4 regions of the Shewanella sp. 2_MG-2023 genome follow, and region 3 is predicted to be linked to each of the others. Evidence: predicted binding sites of a transcription regulator. Region 3 holds the regulator's gene; each other region holds the start of a gene.
The links. Region 3 encodes sigma-54, which starts transcription at its own class of promoters, with help from an activator protein. Its sites were predicted from a motif close to GTTGGCACGNNNNTNGNNT; they were not measured.
Positions count from the first base shown of each region.

Region 1: flgF (flagellar basal-body rod protein FlgF) is a predicted target of sigma-54. The motif match lies at 2,898-2,916, and genes of this name have one in related genera.
Region 2: Q4600_RS00300 (DUF3192 domain-containing protein) is a predicted target of sigma-54. The motif match lies at 3,112-3,130, and genes of this name have one in related genera.
Region 4: Q4600_RS11045 (nitrate reductase) is a predicted target of sigma-54. The motif match lies at 2,844-2,862, and genes of this name have one in related genera.

Region 1 covers NZ_JAUOSO010000014.1:96,637-101,394, forward strand. The annotation lists gene Q4600_RS14725 (flagellar basal body P-ring protein FlgI) at 1-543, opposite strand, end outside; gene flgH (flagellar basal body L-ring protein FlgH) at 608-1,282, opposite strand; gene flgG (flagellar basal-body rod protein FlgG) at 1,307-2,095, opposite strand; gene flgF (flagellar basal-body rod protein FlgF) at 2,107-2,850, opposite strand; gene flgE (flagellar hook protein FlgE) at 3,087-4,451, opposite strand; gene flgD (flagellar hook assembly protein FlgD) at 4,555-4,758, opposite strand, start outside.
Region 2 covers NZ_JAUOSO010000001.1:64,685-69,442, forward strand. The annotation lists gene Q4600_RS00285 (DUF962 domain-containing protein) at 1,098-1,433, opposite strand; gene Q4600_RS00290 (GNAT family N-acetyltransferase) at 1,579-2,208, opposite strand; gene Q4600_RS00295 (DUF2789 domain-containing protein) at 2,340-2,570, shown strand; gene Q4600_RS00300 (DUF3192 domain-containing protein) at 2,639-3,025, opposite strand; gene Q4600_RS00305 (hypothetical protein) at 3,220-3,555, shown strand; gene Q4600_RS00310 (Zn-ribbon-containing protein) at 3,846-4,619, shown strand.
Region 3 covers NZ_JAUOSO010000023.1:55,148-59,905, forward strand. The annotation lists gene lptC (LPS export ABC transporter periplasmic protein LptC) at 1-279, shown strand, start outside; partial or broken gene lptA (lipopolysaccharide transport periplasmic protein LptA) at 266-796, shown strand; gene lptB (LPS export ABC transporter ATP-binding protein) at 1,069-1,800, shown strand; gene Q4600_RS19090 (RNA polymerase factor sigma-54) at 1,982-3,466, shown strand; gene hpf (ribosome hibernation promoting factor) at 3,491-3,778, shown strand; gene ptsN (PTS IIA-like nitrogen regulatory protein PtsN) at 3,781-4,224, shown strand; gene rapZ (RNase adapter RapZ) at 4,221-4,758, shown strand, end outside.
Region 4 covers NZ_JAUOSO010000009.1:150,316-155,073, reverse strand. The annotation lists gene pepE (dipeptidase PepE) at 1-643, opposite strand, end outside; partial or broken gene htpX (protease HtpX) at 1,037-1,892, shown strand; gene Q4600_RS11050 (cytochrome c3 family protein) at 2,179-2,514, shown strand; gene Q4600_RS11045 (nitrate reductase) at 2,902-4,758, shown strand, end outside.

The DNA.
Region 1 (4,758 bases), on a different contig from region 3:
CGAACGATGTAGATTAAACGTCAAGTGGTCACCTGTAGCAAAAGGCGACATCACACTACGTTCAACCATTGCACCACCAGGAATACGTCCCACTGTTGGGGTATTTTGAATAACTTGCGAACCATCTAGGCCTTCTGCGCTAAAGCCACTAACAACTAAACTTCCCTGCGCAATAGCATAAACATTGCCGTCGACTCCTTTAAGAAAAGTTTGCAGCAGTGTTCCACCACGTAAACTTTTGGCTTCACCAATACTGGATACGGTAATGTCAAGATTTTGACCTGGTTTGATAAATGCTGGCATTTCAGCGTGTACAGCTACCACTGCAGAGTTTTTGGTTTTCGGTTTAACATTATCAGGTAGGTTAATGCCAAAGTTTTTCAGCATCGTTCTAAAGGTTTGTTCGGTATAACGCGTTTTTTCACCTGTGCCTGGTAAGCCAACAACAAGACCATAACCAATCAATTGGTTGCTACGCACCCCTTGAACATTGGCAATATCTTTAATTCGTTGCGCTTGAACAGGCGCTGTAAGGGCCAACATTGTAGTAATAGCTGCTGTAACAACCACACCTTTTAAAAATGATTTAGTCTTCATGGCATACTCCTTAGAAAGGCCACCATTCGCCCATAAAGAAGGAGCTTAACCAACCCACTTTTTGGACATCTGCAAACGTGCCAGTACCACTGTATTGAATACGGGCATTGGCAACACGGGTTGATTCAACGGTATTTTCTGGGGTGATATCTTGACTACGAACCATGCCTGTAACACGGATAAATTCATCTCCATTATTGATTGAGATCCATTTTTCGCCACGTATCACTAGATTACCGTTACTGAGCACTTGCATTACGTTGGCTGAGATACTGCCATCTAAACTGTTTGACTGATCGGCATCAGACTCACGTTTGGTATCCATAGAATCTGAATAGCGCAAATCGAGTGGCACCCCTTTGATGGTGACATTACCGCCACCGGCATAAATCGGATCGACACTTAAACTTGAATCTTTTTTGATTTCGTTGTTAGCACTTTTAGTGGCTTGTGTTGACTCATTTAATAACACCGTAATGATATCGCCCACTTTATGTGCTCTGATATCTGAATATAAACTCGATGCTTGATGGTCCATATAAATAGAGCCTGTCGATACCATCTGAGTTGCGGGTGCATCAGGATAAACAGGCGCATAAAATGGATCGTCAGGAATGGGCTTTTTTTGGGTTGAGCTACAAGCTGATAGCACAATAACTGATGCTATGACTAGATATGTTTTCATCATCCCTCTCCTAATCATCAAACGTTATAAGTTTTGCGTTACGTAAGACATCATCTGGTCAACAGCTGAAATCACTTTAGAGTTCATCTCATAAATTCGCTGACTTTGAATAAGGTTCACTAACTCTTCAGTCACGTTTACATTCGATGTCTCAAGCGCGCCTTGACGAATCGCCCCTAAACCGTCCAATGATGCAGTGCCTTGAATAGGCGTGCCGCTTGAACCCGTTTCGGTGTAAAGGTTTTGACCCACTGGATCTAACCCTGATGGATTAATGAAATCACTCATCGCCAATTGACCAACAACCGTACTTTCTGTCGCGCCAGATAATTTAACCGAGATTTCACCTTCTGAAGATACAGTTATTGAAGTGGCATCATCAGGAATAGTAATAGAGGGTTGTAAAACATACCCTGAACCTGGAGTTACGATTTGACCATTTTCATCAAGACTGAATTGGCCGTTACGGGTATATGCAGCTGTGCCATCCGGCATTTCAACTTCAAAAAAACCCGGACCTTCAATCATTAAGTCCAATGAGTTGTCAGTTGTTAGCATATTGCCTTGAGTGAACATTTTCTGCGTCGCGACAACTTTGGTACCTGCACCAATGTTTAAGCCATTAGGTAACTTAGTGTTATCAGCACTAATACCACCAGCCTGATTGACGGTTTGATAGAGTAAATCTTCGAATACTGCTCGGCTCTTTTTATAGCCAACGGTACTGGCATTGGCCACATTGTTAGAAATAACAGCAATATCGGTTTGTTGGGCATCAAGGCCTGTTTTACTGATCCATAAAGCGGGATGCATAATAATTACTCCTAACTAATTCTCATTAAAGACGAGGATGCGCGATCTAGATCTTCGGCATTTTTCATCATCTTCACTTGCATTTCGTATTGACGCTGAATATCAATTAACGCCACCATTTCCGATACAGCATTAACGTTACTTCCTTCAACTGCGCCGCTCTCAACGGTTACATTAGGATCATTCGGCGCATTTAAGCCCGATGTCAGCCTAAATAAACCATCTTCGCCACGCATCATTTCTGCATTATCTGGATTGACTAATTTAATTCGCGCCACTTCTTCAATCACATCTGCGGTAGCACCCTGTGGTCTTACAGAAATAATGCCATCAGGTGATATCTGAACTTTATCGATTGGTAAAGGCAGTACAATTGGCCCAGCTTCACCCATCACTGGATTACCGCGGCCATTGGTCAGTAAACCGGTACTGTCAAAACTTAGACTCCCAGAACGGGTATAAGCCTCACCACCTTCTTTACTTTGAACCGCAATCCAACCTTGATCTTTAATTGCAATGTCTAAATCTCGGCCCGTAGTTTTAATCGGGCCAGAATTAAAGTTGTGTCCGGGACTTTCTGTCATGGCAAACACACGTGTAGGTAGACCTTCACCAAATGCTTGCATAGAGCGAGCTTGAGCAAGATCAGCTTTAAAACCATCAGTATTGGCATTAGCTAAATTATTGGCACGAACAGCCAAAGCATTCATATTCTGCTTTGCCCCACTCATGGCAACATAAAGTAATTTGTCCATTTGCTGCTCCGTCAAACTTTTTACATAACAAAAGATATATACAGAACTAGCAATCAGTGTGCCAACACATGTAAGTAGAAATAATTAAAGCTAAGCTAATGAATTTGAGATGGAATAAAACGATTACCTGGTGAGGTACTAATAAGAAGGGGGTCAATTAAAATGGCAAAGAGTTGCCGTTGCGGCAACTCTTTGAAAATCTAAACTCTATGATTAATCAAAACCTTAATCGATAACTAGCGGATTTGTAGTATTGACTGATTCAAGGTGTTATTCACCTCAAGCGTACGAGAGTTAGCTTGGAAGTTACGTTGAGCTGAGATTAAGTCAACCAATTCTGTGGTCAAATCAACGTTAGACTGCTCAAGTGCTGATGAACGAATACTACCGAACGTGCCACTATTGGCTTCACCTGCCAAGGCTGCACCAGAATCTAAGCTCGCTTTCCAAGAGGTATTACCCACTTGAGTCAAACCTTGTTCATTAGCAAAACGCACTAGTGCAACACGCGCCAGTGGCTCAGTTGAACCATTACTGTAACTTGCAGTCACTAAGCCATCAGAACCGATACCCACATTGGTTAAACGACCTACTGTTGTACCGTCTTGGGTTAACTCAGTCACTTCAAAAGGTGAAGCATATTGTGTTGGGTTATTAAAACCAAGAGTTAATTTTTGAGTACCATCAGCACCAGGACCTAGAACATTTGCGCCATTGACACCCAGCTCGACCGTTTCAACAGTTGCGGGATCTGAACCAGTGTAAGCTCCGGCATCATTAAACTTCAATACTGACCCTTTCCAACCTGATGCATTTTCAGCAAGTGCCGTACCATCTGCAATACCATCGCCGGTAGTATCTACACCGTATGAACCACCATTTGCTTGATCAATATCGACCTGCTCGCCATCAACGGCATAAAAGGCAACCCAGTTACTCTCACCGGTATAAGCACCATCTGTTGGTTTGATGAAATAGGTTGTCATAATGTGAGACTCACCTAATGAATCATAAATAGTCACTGACGTTGAGTTATTAAACGTATCTGGATCGTTTGGATCAAAGTTAGCAGGATCTAATGCTGACTCACCTACATTTAAGTTCATTTGCAAACCAACATTACTGGTTTTTACAGGGCTACCAGCAGTATCTGGAATTTTAATCGGTACAGTACTCGATAAGCTCACCGAAGTAGAGTTACCATCGGCATCAACTGGGAAACCTTGTAAGAAGTTACCCGCTGAATCTGTCATGAAACTTTCAGAGTTCACTTTAAATGCACCAGCACGTGTAAATGAGTGATCTTGCGTACCCACTTCAGATGCCGTAACAAAGAAGCCACCGCCGCTAATAGCCATATCAAGTGAGTTACTGGTGAATTGTAAGCTACCTTGTTGAAACTGTTGTGCCACTTGAGTCGTGGTTGCACCACCACCCACTGCAGTTTTACTGTTTGAAAAAATAGAATTAGCATAAACATCAGCAAATTCAGCACGAGACTCTTTAAAACCAATTGTATTAACGTTGGCAATGTTATTTGCTGTGGTATTGAGATCTTTTTGAGCAGCTGAAATACCACTCAAAGCAATGTTAAACGACATAATTCACCCCTTCTCTTACTAATTCTATTTATTGTTAATAGTCAGTATTCTGACCATTATTGAAATTTGGTTTTAAGCTTTCCACGGTCTAACTTTTAGTAAATTAACTTTCCGCAACAGCAAGTACATCTGACAATTGAATGCCGCCAATACCACGAAGGTTTAATATCGCCCCGGTTGTGACATCACCCAATGAAACGCTGGAAACATGTGCGTAAGTCGATACCGCTAAGTCTTCTGATGTGCCATCAATTTTACCGTTAGCTTTAATGGCATAATTTCCTTCAGCAACAGGTTCACCGTTTTT
Region 2 (4,758 bases), on a different contig from region 3:
CTGAGCAAGCCATTACAACAATCTATTGTAATCAGTCTCATGTTACAGCCACTTGCTAAAATCTTAATTAGCAGCAGTTTTGTTTAAAACTACTAAACACATCCTGTGCTTATCTGCTTCCATGTCACTTATTTTAAGCAATATGTGAGTAAATAAATATGCACAAAACACGCAATTAACAGAGCAGCAACAAACAGCAAAAGCCAAACTAAAAATTAAACCAAACGATACAACAACTTAAAACAAAACACTCCAAATAAGCCAATCTAAAAGCGCTAAGTCTCACAGCGCTTGTGAGATATATCTCACAAGGAGAGTGGAAAAGTAAGAAGCTAAGTCTTTTGACCGACTCACATATTTAACATTTACATAGCAGACATGCATTCATAAAAGTAGGCATATATAAAAGTAGGCGTGCATAAATATTGATTTCAATTAAGCATAAAAAAGCGCAACCTAATAAGGTTGCGCTCATTTTACTCTTCGTTAGCTATCCTGCTAAATTGTGCTCCCTGCTCCATCCATGCGACTAACGTGCTCCTTGCTCCATTTTCCTTTTAACTCAATTTCCTTGTACTACCCTTGAAGAGTATTACTTGAGTGTTCATTCCTTTGAATCAGTCTATCCTTGTGACTGAGAGGCTAACTCCTAATATACCGTCCTGGTATTTGCTTCCTGCAATCCTTCATCTTCCTGATGAGGTTCATCCTTGTTTCAGTTAATCATTAACTGAGCTTATGCCCATTCCTTGAGCGTGTCCTAGTTTCATCCTGAAATTGATACACTCATCCATAACTAATGAAAAAGCATTTTTATTCACTTTAAGCACTAACTCAATTAACTTTGATTATGGCTACATCCTGTAACTCACTCAATTAATTCATTGATTGCTTAATAAGTTCATTGTAAATAATAATTGAATTCGAAATCAGCCTAAAAACCATTGAAACAAAATATTCACAAAGTAAATATTACAGCTAAACACATAAGCACTTGTTTTTATTTAGCTTTTAATTAAATGGTGAGAAATTAGATAACTCATAACGAAAGAATACCTACACTACTGTGAGATAAGTCTCACAAGCATAGGTAACAGTTAGCTTGAAGGCGAGCCTAAACCAAGGCGCTTTTTTAACATTTGTGCAAACATCACCCAGTCGGCGAGTAAGCTATATAAAGGATATTCAAATGTGGCAGGTCTATTTTTTTCAAATACAAAGTGTCCTACCCAAGCAAAACCATACCCAATAACTGGCAAAAGCCATAATTGCCACCACTGTTGATTCAACAAAGTAACAATGATTAGCACAATGATTAAGGCACTGCCGACATAATGAAGTCTCCGGCAAGTTGTGTCTTGATGTTGTGATAAATAGAAAGGATAAAAAGATTTAAAGTCTTGATACTTTTTTTCACTTATCTTTTCATTCATAACCGTCACTCATCTTTTCATCCATAACCGAAGCTAATTGTAATAATATAAATTAACGCAAAAATTTTTCTTAAACGATCAGCTACTTCATGAAGTTAGCTAATAGTTAGATAATAGGTAGCTAATAGCTTGTTAACTGAAGCTTTTACTTACTCGGATAAATTAATATTTCACCATCTACGCTACCTATAGAAAGTTCAGATAAATGATTAAAACCTTCACGGGCAAATAGCTCTGCATGTTTAGGGTTATTCACAAACACCCCAATGCCATCTAAATCAGGCTGTTCATCACACCAACTTAATACTGCTTCGATCAATTTTGCACCGTTACCTTTACTTTGTTCATTAGGGGTTAATGCAATAAATTGCAGGATCCCATATTGCTTACTCGGCAAGCTTTCTAAGATGCTGTGTTCTTTTTTAATTAATGCCTGAGTGGAATTCCAGCCTGTTCCCAGTACCATTTTCAAGCGCCAATGCCAGTAACGGCTTTCCCCTAGCGGCACTTGGTGAGTAATAACACATGCAACGCCAATTAGGCGATCACCATCGAACCAACCTATTAAAGGTTGTTCTTGCTGCCAAAGCTCCGTCAATTCTTCACGAATAGCTGCGCGAAGCTTTTGCTCGTAACTTGCCTGATTTGTAGTAGCAAGTGCTTCAATAAAGAAAGGATCATCATGGTAAGCGTTATAAATAATCGAAGCTGCCACTCGCAAGTCTTCTGCCGTTAAGTAAACGGCTTTATGCTCTGCCAACACGTTCTGTTCCATATTCTCACTCATTGCTAAATCAAGTTGATAGTTACAACTTAACAAGTTTGAAACATATTGCAATTTTAATGCAGTCACCTACGCTTAAAGTTAATTTAATCGCGAAATTTAAGCATAATAACGGGACTATTATGGACACGACTTCAGCTACGCTTGCACACTTATTTGAGCAACTCGGTTTAGATGCTACAGAGGCCGGTATCAAGCTTTTTCTGTCACAACATAGTATTGATGCCAATACCAAGTTAACAGATGCAAGCTTTTGGAATCATGCTCAGAAAGCATTTTTAGAAGAGAGTTTAAAAGAAGACGCCCAGTGGTCTGAACTCGTGGACCAACTGGACGTTCTTTTAAGGCAATAGCTAAGATTCTATCTAAAATTGCATAGCCATAAAATATTGATAAAAACTTACCCAACTAATGGCTGGTATTAAATCTTTTGATACGCGGTTTCACCCCAACCCACTAATTTATTGTCACTTATGACTACTGGGGTACATTCATCTTTAGTGGTTTTGCCATCGCCTTTACTCCACTGCGTACGATAGAAAAGCACATTCACTTCTTTCTTCGGACTTTCAGCATCAGCTTGAGTCACGTAAGCTTCACTAAAATCTGCTGTGCCCATTAAAATAGTGACTTGATCGCGCGCCATACCAATGGTTAATTTTGATAAGTTAGTTCTATTAGTTTGTTGCTGTTTTTCCCAGTAAGAATCACTACGATTACCTTCATGATCACCAACATTCAACACACAACCACTCAAAGAAAGGCTACTCACAGCCATTAAAAATGCTAAACCCAATTTTGTTTTCATGATACTTCCCTTTTATTAAAATGATTCTCACGTAATTACTACTCAAACTGCTTTTGAGATACGTTATAATGTTGTCAATTATCATTAAGCTAAAACCGTGCCAAAATTTATACACTTGATTTTATTAAGTTTTATAAATATCTAATTGGCGGTTGAGCATTTTCACTAATCAATATTGAGGGTTTTCACCAATTATGAGTCCAATCGAACAGGTCCTCGCAGCGGCAAAAACTATCGCAATGAATGGTCATACACCGACAATGGCATTGATTAAGGGGAAATTAGGTGGCCGAGTACCTATGCCAATTCTTATTCAAGGCTTACAGCAATTCAAAGCCATTCCGAAAGAACAATGGCAAACCTTGCCAGACTTAGGCGATGCGCTTGAAACAACTAAACAAGCAACAAATGATGCACCTAGTATGATTGAGCAACAATTAATGGCTCAAATGCAGCAAATGAAAATTGAATTCGAAGCTAAAATAGAATCACTAGAAAAGCGTGTTTTACAGCTTGAAAATAAACAATAACGATTGAAGTACAGCAGTATTTTCATTTAAATATATGAGTCTGCTGACACAAAATTAGTGCCTTAACTTGTGCGCTCACATTGATTTAGTACACTCACATTGACTTAGTACACTCACATTGACTTAGTACACTCACGTTGACTTAGTGCACTCACGTTGACTTAGTGCACTCACGTTGACTTAGTGCACTCACATTGACTTAGTGCACTCACATTGACTTAGTGCACTCACATTGACTTAGTGCACTGGAACCTTGTCATTTTACAGTCCAAGAATTGAACGGAAACCCCATGTTTGTCACAGAGCTCAGATTTGAATGTTTTGCGGATACCACGATAACCGCAGCCGAGAAAGCCATTAACCATTACCTCGAATCATTAAGAGCAAACGGTCAAATTCTAGGAAGAGAATTCGCTGTTGCATTTAACGAAGGTGAGTTTAAAGTCAGGTTGTTAATGCCGGAAAAAACCAGTTTATCGAGCCGTCATAACAGCCCTTGGACTAAACAAGCTTTACTGCAATTGACTGAAGCAAAGTTACTTGCGCCACGTGAGAAGTACATTGGCCAAGACATTAATTCAGAACAAAGTAATGAAGAAGCACCAAGTTGGCAGGTGCTTTATACCAGTTATGTTCATATGTGTTCGCCACTACGTAGCGGCGATAACTTGTTACCTATTCCGTTATATCAAATCCCTGCCACATTTAATGGCGACCACAAAAGAGTGATCCGCTGGCAAACAGAGTGGCAAGCCTGTGATGAATTACAAATGGCTGCAGCGACTCAAGCTGAGTTTGCCGCTCTAGAAGAAATCACCAGCCATAAAAGCGACCTATTTAGACGCGGTTGGGATATACGCGGCAGAGTCGAATTTATCACTAAAATTCCAACCTACTATTACTTATATCGTGTAGGTGGTGAAAGCCTAGCCAAAGAGAAAGAACGAGCTTGTCCTAAATGTGGCTCAAAAGAATGGCGTTTAGATGAGCCATTACTCGATATGTTCCATTTTCGATGTGAGCCTTGTCGAATCGTGTCTAATATTTCTTGGGATCATCAGTAAGCTTGTACTCATAAGCCCTTAGCTAATAAGCCCTTAGCAAATAAGCCCTTAGCTAATAACTTCTTAATTAATAACCTCTTAGGCTATAAGCCTGCGGTTCAAAAAAGCCTGACTTATAATGAGTAAGTCAGGCTTTTAT
Region 3 (4,758 bases):
CAATTAACTGCTGATTTAGGCAAGCTTAATAAAGAAACTGGCAAAGTAGTGCTACAAAATAATGTTATTATTGATGCAATAAACATCAATGAACCAGTACAATCTTTGACAACCACTATGTTGGCTCTCGATTTGAACACTATGATCATGACGTCTGACAGACAAATATATGTCACAGGTCAAGATTTTAATATACAAGGCTTAGGCCTTTACGCTGATTTAAATGCCGAAGAATTAGAGCTTTTAAGTCAAGTAGAAGGAACGTATGAAGCAAAGTAATAACCTTACTGTCTCACTACAACATTTTGTAAAGTTGAGCCTAGTTGGAATAAGCCTAATTGGAATGACTGGCGTTAACGCTAAAGAAGGCGATCTACAACAAGAGCTAAAAGTCGCAGCTGTGAGCCAAAAAGCAGACATTAAAAATAACCAAGTTATTTTCTTTGGCCCTGTTAACGTCACCCAAGGCACGATTAACATTAATGCAGATGAATTGCGCGCATTTAGTGAAGAGTCTGGCGGTCAAAAAACCATGGTTGCCACCGGTAATCCGGCTACATTCTCGCAAGAGTTAGATGATGGTCGTATTGGTACAGCCAGTGCCAATGAAATCAGATATGAGCTAGCCAGCAGTATTTTAACCTTAAAAGGTAACGCTAAACTTGATCAAGCAGGTAGCCAAGTTACCGGTAACCTCATCAGTTATAATATTGAAAAACAGCAATTGATCGCTGAAAGTACTGGCGACGGAAAAGACCGAGTCATCACAATTTTCCAGCCTGAAAACTATCCTGATTTAAATGAATCGAAAGACACTTCAGAGCAACCAGATAGCGCCTCATCTGAGCCTGTTTCAACAGAAGAAGTCACAGAGCAAGCACCTGAAGAAACAGTTGAGAAGTTAATTGAAAATCAATCTGATGCCGTTATCGAAAACACTGAAAATGGTTTAGATTCGGCAGCAGCAACTGAATCTGAAACACCTGCAATAGCTAAACCTGCATCAATTGATGAGCAACCAGCTTCAGATGCATTACCTGAAACACCAGCGCTAGAGCAAACTCAATAATGACCCAAATTACCTTAACAGCTGAAAACTTGGCTAAAAGCTACAAAAGTCGCCAAGTGGTCAAAAATGTCAGTCTTACCGTTAAAACAGGTCAAATTGTTGGGCTATTAGGGCCAAATGGTGCAGGTAAAACCACCACCTTTTATATGGTCGTTGGCTTAGTTAAAAGTGATAAAGGCCGCATATTAATTGATTCAGATGATCTCACGGCAGATCCAATGCACCTGCGTGCACGCAAAGGCATTGGTTATTTACCGCAAGAAGCCAGCATTTTTCGCAAGTTAACCGTACACGATAATATTATGGCGGTGTTGCAAACCCGCAAAAGTTTAACGACTGAGCAGCGCATCGAAGAGTTAGAGCACTTATTAGAAGAGTTTAATATTACTCACATTCGCGATAGCCAAGGTATGGCATTATCGGGTGGTGAACGTCGACGTGTTGAAATCGCACGCGCATTAGCGGCAAATCCTAAGTTCATTCTGCTAGATGAGCCTTTTGCCGGTGTCGATCCTATCTCTGTGATAGATATCAAGAAAATTATTCAACAATTAAAAAATCGTGGACTTGGAGTACTCATTACCGACCATAATGTTCGTGAAACGCTTGATGTATGTGAGCGCGCGTATATTGTTAGCCACGGTGATTTAATTGCAGAAGGCACGCCTGCTGAAATCTTAGACAATCAGCAAGTCAGGTCAGTATACTTAGGTGAGCAATTCAAGCTATAGTTAGCATTCTTTAGTGCACAATATGGCATGTCGCGACCAGTATCAGTCCCACTTTTTAGTGCAATGTTCTAGACTGAACTTAAGCCAAGGTTAAGCTTAAGCCTAGAAGCAGTTTAAAAAGGTGCTAGACCCACACAATTGTTAGTCGCGATGATGAAACTCAATTAGGGATAAGCGGTAAATGAAAGCCTCACTCCAACTTAAAATGGGTCAACACCTGACTATGACCCCACAGTTGCAACAAGCCATTCGCTTATTGCAACTTTCCTCATTGGAGCTACAGCAAGAAATTCAACAAGCACTTGACTCAAATCCACTCCTTGAGCTCGAAGATGAGTTTGCTAAAGCAAAAGAACCTGTAAAAGAAAACGCCCAGCAAACCGATACTGATTTTAGTGATAACAGCCAAGTGACTGTTGAAAAAGACACCTCAACCGTAGACACCACTGAATCGTTGACCAAAGAATCCATGCCTGACGAATTACCAATGGATACCACATGGGATGAAGTTTACACAGCATCCCCAAGTTCAGGTTCTGGCGCAGTGGCTCGTGATGACGATATGCCTTTTCAGGGTGAAACCACAGAAGGCTTATATGAGCATTTAGAGTGGCAAAAAAATCTCACCCCTTTTTCTGAAAACGATCTGGTAATTGCTACAGCGATTATCGATGCCGTTGATGAACGTGGTTACTTAACCCAAACAACTGAAGACATATTGCAAGCTTTAGGCCTAGAAGATATTGAACTCGATGAAGTTGAAGCTGTACTCAAACGAGTACAGCATTTTGATCCTGTAGGCGTTGCAGCAAGAGATTTAAGCGAATGCTTGATGATTCAGCTTGGCCAATACCCTAATGAAATACCTTGTATCGATAACGTTAAGCTACTGATTGCAGAACACCTAGACTTAATTGCAGGCCGCGACTTTAGATTATTAATGCGTAAAACCAAGCTTAAAGAAGATGATTTACGCGAAGCGATTCAATTTATTCAAACGCTTAACCCACGTCCAGGGTTACAGATCACTCCTATTAAAGATGAATATGTCATTCCTGATGTGACAGTGTTTAAAAAGAGTGGCCGTTGGGTCGTTGAGTTAAATCCAGATAACATGCCAAAAATTGGTGTGAATCAGCAATATGCAGCAATGGCAAAAGGCTCAGCAAACCAATCAGACAGCCAATTTATCCGTGGTCATTTGCAAGAAGCGAAATGGTTTATCAAAAGTATTGAAAGCCGCAATGAAACCTTATTAAAAGTGGCTAATTGTATTGTGCAATTTCAACAAGGCTTTTTTGAGTTTGGCGAAGAAGCAATGAAGCCAATGGTACTTAATGACATTGCTGAAGCCGTTGAAATGCATGAATCAACCATTTCGCGTGTCACGACACAAAAGTATATGCACACCCCTAGGGGACTTTTTGAACTAAAATATTTCTTCTCAAGCCATGTGAGTACTGATGATGGCGGAGAGTGTTCTTCTACTGCAATTCGTGCCTTTATAAAGAAGCTTGTTGCAGCGGAAAACCAGCAAAAGCCACTTAGCGATAGTAAAATGGCGACGCTATTGGCAGAACAAGGGATCAATGTTGCTCGGCGTACGATCGCCAAATATCGTGAAGCAATGCTCATCCCTCCCTCAAACCAACGCAAAAGCCTATAAGCCTTTGTTATTGGAGGATGATCTATGCAAATTAACCTGACTGGGCACCATGTGGAAATTACTCAATCTTTACGTGAGTATGTACAAACTAAGTTTTCAAAGCTTGAACGACACTTCGAACAGATCAATAATGTTCACGTTGTGCTCAATGTTCAAAAGCTGCAACAAATTGCAGAGGCAAAATTACACCTCAAAGGAGGTGAAGTTTTTGCGGTATCACAGAACGCTGATATGTATGTTGCAATTGACGCCCTGATCGACAAATTAGATCGTCAGGTAATTAAACACAAAGAGAAGTTAATTAAACACTAACGATGGAACTTCGCACCATTCTGCAGCCGGCGTGCACTACCTGCGCCACGCCGGGCAGTAAGAAAAAAGTACTGGAACTTATCAGCGATTTAATGGCTGCCCAGTACCCAACCCTATCTTCACAGGCTATTTTTGAAAGTTTAATAGCACGTGAAAAAATGGGTAGTACAGGTATAGGAAATGGCATTGCGATTCCTCATGGTCGATTAACTGATATCGAAGAACCGATAGCAATTTTGATCAAGTGTGAAGAAGGCATTGAGTTTGATGCTATCGACAAGAAACCCGTGGATATATTATTTGCGCTGTTAGTTCCTTCTGATCAATGCCAACAGCATTTAAGTACGCTGTCGAGTATGGCTGAAAAACTGAGCGATAAATTAATCCTTAAGCGACTTCGAAAGAGTCATGACGCTACAGAACTTTATCAGGTTATAACTGCATGAAACTTGTCATCGTATCAGGACGATCAGGCTCAGGTAAATCAGTAGCACTAAGGGTATTAGAAGATTTAGGTTATTACTGTGTTGATAACCTACCTTTACCACTTATTGGTAGTTTACTTGAACAGCTCAAAGGCAATAACGACCTTGTCGCGATTAGCGTCGACGTTCGTAATATTGAAGAGCAAGGCAAAGTGCTAGAAGAGCAGATAGCCTTGCTTTCTGACGATACGACCATCATTAGTTTATTTTTAAATTCTAATGATAAAGTGCTGTTAAAGCGCTACAGTGAAACCCGCCGTTTACACCCTCTGTCAAAAAACCAAATTTCACTGCAAGAAGCGATTCAATTAGAAGGCCGTTTACTCGAGCCTATCGCTAAAATGGTCGATCACTACATTGATACTTCACAGCTAACGATTTATGACTTAAGCGATCAAGTCAGACAAATCTTAATGGGTAGCATTGATAAAGAATTAGTGATCCACTTTGAATCTTTTGGTTTCAAACATGGTATGCCTACTGAAGCTGACTTTA
Region 4 (4,758 bases), on a different contig from region 3:
AGTATGCCTCTTTATCACCCACAAGCGTTAATGTATCACCGCGGCGCCAAAGAGCTGTGCCTTCCTGTATGCCAATTACTGGAGTAATTGGGTCAACTAAGGTGAACTCTAGTAAACGCTGCGCGCGAGTTTCACCATTATGGCCGGGTGCTTGGTAATTAGTGTAATGAGGATTGAGTTGGAAAGGGAGCAGCTTTAAACCTGTAAATGATGCTGGTTCAACAATAGGCATGTCATTCGTGGTACGAATGCTTAAGCCAGTGATGTTTGAGCCTGCACTCCAGCCAATATAAGGCTTACCATTAGACACTTGTTCATTAATTAAATGAATTAAATCGTAGCGGTATAGCTCGTTTAATAATTGGAAAGTATTGCCGCCGCCAACTAGAATTCCATCAGCGTCTTTTATTGCTTGTTTAGGATCGCTGTATTGATGAATGCTGCTCACATTAATATTAAGTGGAGCTAAACCTTCGGTGACCATACTAAGGTATTGATCGTAATTAACACTCACGCCGGCATAGGGAATAAAGACCCATTTTTTAGCATGGGTTGTCAGAGGTTTGATGTACTCAATAGCATGGGCTAAATAATCGGTATTGCCTTCACGAGAGCTGCTTAACATCAATGCATTCATAGCCATGTAAAAATCCTTAACTGGTTAATTATTAACTTTTTATTCTTGTATATATCGATATTAACAAAGATTAATCGCTTTCCATAACTTAACTAATGACTTAGGTGTAAATTTTAAGATTAGATTAATGCTAGCTACCTAGACTCTGCGGCAAACAAGCGACACATTCAGGTTAGGTAAGGTTTGCTGTGATATTTTTCTATATCGTCGTTAATTAATTTTCAATTTTTAACTTCCTGCCCTTGAAAAACGATTTTTAGGACATATTATGTCATTAAGTGTTCATCAATTGTTTGAATAAGAAATTCGAAAGAGTGTAAACAGTACCGCGATTAACGCGAACTGATTGGTTCAAGCTATTTAAGTGTAAAGTGGCATTTGTGCCAGATAGGAGTTGTAATGTTACGTATTATGTTATTGATTGGAACTAACTTAGCAATCTTGCTAGTGGCTTCAATTGTTATGTCTCTACTTGGTGTCAGTACTTCAAGTATGAGCGGTTTATTAATTTTTGCTGCGATGTTCGGTTTTGGCGGCGCATTCATCAGTTTAGCTATTTCAAAATGGATGGCTAAAAAGACCATGGGTTGTGAAGTCATTACTTCGCCACGTGATAACACTGAGCGCTGGTTGGTTGAAACTGTTGCTCGCCAAGCAGAGCATCAAAATGCCTGAAGTGGCGATTTACCAGTCACAGGAAATGAATGCTTTTGCTACTGGCCCGAGTAAAGACAATGCATTAGTCGCGGTAAGTTCAGGCTTACTTTACGGTATGTCTCAAGATGAGATCGAAGGTGTACTTGCTCATGAAGTTAGCCACGTAGCTAACGGTGACATGGTGACACTGACGCTAATTCAAGGTGTTGTGAACACGTTTGTTATTTTTGCTGCCCGTGTGGTTGCTGGCATTGTGAATAATGTTGTTGCTAATAACAGTGAAGATGGTGAAGGCCTAGGCATGTTTGCTTATATGGCCGTTGTATTCGTCATGGACATGTTATTTGGTATTTTAGCATCAATGATCGTGGCTTACTTCTCACGTATTCGTGAATTTAAGGCAGATGAAGGCGCTGCAAAACTAGCTGGTAAGCATAAAATGATTGCTGCATTAGAGCGTTTAAAAACAGGCCCAGAAGCAGGCGCTATGCCAGCACAAATGTCAGCCTTAGGTATTAATGGTAAACGTTCAATGGCTGAGTTCCTAATGAGCCATCCGCCATTAGATAAGCGTATTAGCGCGCTTAAAAACAGTTAATATCTTAATATATCTAAAAAAAGGAGCCTGAAGGCTCCTTTTTTATTGCTTTCAATTTGCGCTTGAACGAGTAGAATAATGACCACTTTAATCTTGCGGATACATAAAGTAACGCATATTAAAGGGTTGAGCTGGTTGTTAGGTTTAAGTGGTTGCGCTTGCTGTTGCTAAATCAACCAGTGTTAGCTAAGTTTATAATGAGCAAATAAATGTCGTGCTGATAACCGATATCGAAAAAGTGACTTGATGATTACTTTCTCGATTATCACAAATGGAGGGTACTATAGTGAGCAATAAAATTCTTGTCGCATTGTTTGCAGCAGCTCTTGCTGTATTAACATTGTCATCGAATGCTTTTGCTGCTGATGAAAATCTAGCAGATTTCCACGCCGAAATGGGTGGATGTGAAAGCTGTCATGCTGACGGCGAACCATCAGCTGATGGTGAGTATGAGTTTGAACAATGCCAAAGCTGTCACGGAACACTTGCTGAAATGGATGATAATCACGCACCACATGATGGAATGTTAATGTGTGCCGATTGTCACGCACCTCATGACATGAATGTTGGTGATGTGCCAACATGTGACAGTTGTCATGATGATGGACGTTCTGCTCAGTAAATGAGATGAATCGACTGCTATTTTACATCGGCAACGCATATTGCTTATATAAGAGCGCTTGTACAAAACGATGCGAGATAGTGTAAAAAACGCCACAGATGTTGGCGTTTTTTTATACCTATTAATCTTAAGCTGGTTATTGTGATGAGGTTTTTTGCTCTAGATATGACTAATGCTATGAATTTGACTACCCCTAAAGAGGTATTTAAATTCATTTGTTTTCAATAGCTTGCGCAGGTTTGGTGCAAAATAATGCACTTGAGTTGCACACTTCTCGGTACTTCCTAGATTTCCTTTTGTTAAACCACTGTTAAATCATAACCTTAGTAATTGGCACAACTTTTGCGATGTTATTGACATAACATTTTGTCAGTAAAGGGAAGTTGCATGTCTAATATCCAATCGAGTTGTGCTTATTGTGGAGTAGGCTGTGGCGTTACTGTTTCTTTAAATTCAGGCTCGCATAAAATGGGTTTACCTGCTGCTGAGGCGCAAAAATCTGTTGATGAACTATTTGGCGATCAAGCTCACCCTGCCAATAAAGGTCAGCTTTGTGCTAAAGGTGAACGTCTTCTTGAAAGCTTGGTTCAACCCAATAGCTTACGTTACCCAAAACTTAAATCGGGTAAACCGACTTCCTGGGATTCAGCGTTAAGCACAATTGCTGAAACATTTACGCAAACCATTGCTGAGCACGGACCTGATTCGGTCGCATTTTATCTGTCAGGACAACTACTCACTGAAGATTATTATGTTGCCAATAAACTCGCTAAAGGATTTATTGGAACTGCAAACGTGGATACTAACTCCCGTTTATGTATGTCTTCTGCTGTGAGTGGCCACATGCGTGCATTTGGCGAAGATGTTGTGCCAGGGTGTTATGAAGATTTTGAGTTAGCCGATGTGATTGTGTTAGTTGGCGCTAATAGTGCGTGGACTCATCCTGTATTATTTCAACGCATGATAAAAGCCCGCGAACAACGGGGCACTAAAATTGTGGTTATCGATCCCGCGAAAACAGCCACCTCTAGCCAAGCTGATTTACATCTCCAAATTACGCCAGGTGTAGACTGCAAATTGTTCAATGGTTTATTGCAATTTATCGCGGATAACGATGCGACAGATTCAAATTATGTCGAAGCCCACACACAAGGGTTTGATGAGCTTCTTGCGCACTTGTCAAAAGACAAACTCAGTTATGACATTGACAACCTCGCTACAGAGTTAGGCCTTACAAGTAGCGAGCTTATTTATTTTTACCAACTCTTTATTGGCAACGATAAAGTGATGACAGCGAGTTGTCAGGGAGTTAACCAAACACTTTCAGGAACAGATACCACCAATGCGATGATTAACTGTCATTTGGCATTGGGTCATATTGGCCAGCCCGGCAGTGGTTTCTTTTCGCTCACAGGTCAACCTAATGCAATGGGCGGACGTGAGGTTGGCGGGTTAGCCACACAACTTGCTTGTCATATGGGCTTTTCAGATCCAGAACGTGAATTACTCGCAGACTTTTGGCAGGTAAATAATACCAAAAGTGTGATTGCAACAGAAAAGGGCTTAACCGCTGTTGAGCTTTTTGATGCGATGACAGAGGGTAAAATTAAAGCGGTATGGGTTATGGGAACAAACCCATTAGTATCTTTACCTAATACTGCAAAAATCAAACAAGCTTTTGATACTTGTCCTTTTGTGGTGGTGTCTGACATTACGCAAGATGCTGCAACGGCTAAGGAAGCTGATATTTTACTTCCTGCGTTAGGTTGGTCAGAAAAATGTGGCACAGTCACCAATAGTGAACGAACGATTACTCGTCAGCGCGGCTTTATGCCAGCTAAAGGAGAAGCCAAAGCAGATTGGTGGGCATTGGCTGAAGTCGGTAAATTAATGGGTTTTGAAAGCGCATTTGAATTTAGCAATAGTGCTGCTGTATTTAAAGAATTTGCGCAATTATCAAAAACAGTCAAAGCTCGCTTTCCTGAAAAACAATTTGATTTAACAGGCATGAGCGAATTAACCGATGCGCAGTATGATGCATTATTGCCAACCCAATGGCCTATATCAACGTCATCACAGCTTGGGCAATCCAATCAAAGGGTCTTTCAAACTGGGACGTTTTCAACCGCCAGCAATAAAGCACAATTTATCGCTACCAATGACAGCCAATCTACAGAAATTGTCAGTAAACATCAGGTTAAACTGAATAGTGGTCGTAGCCGTGACCAATGGCATACCATGACT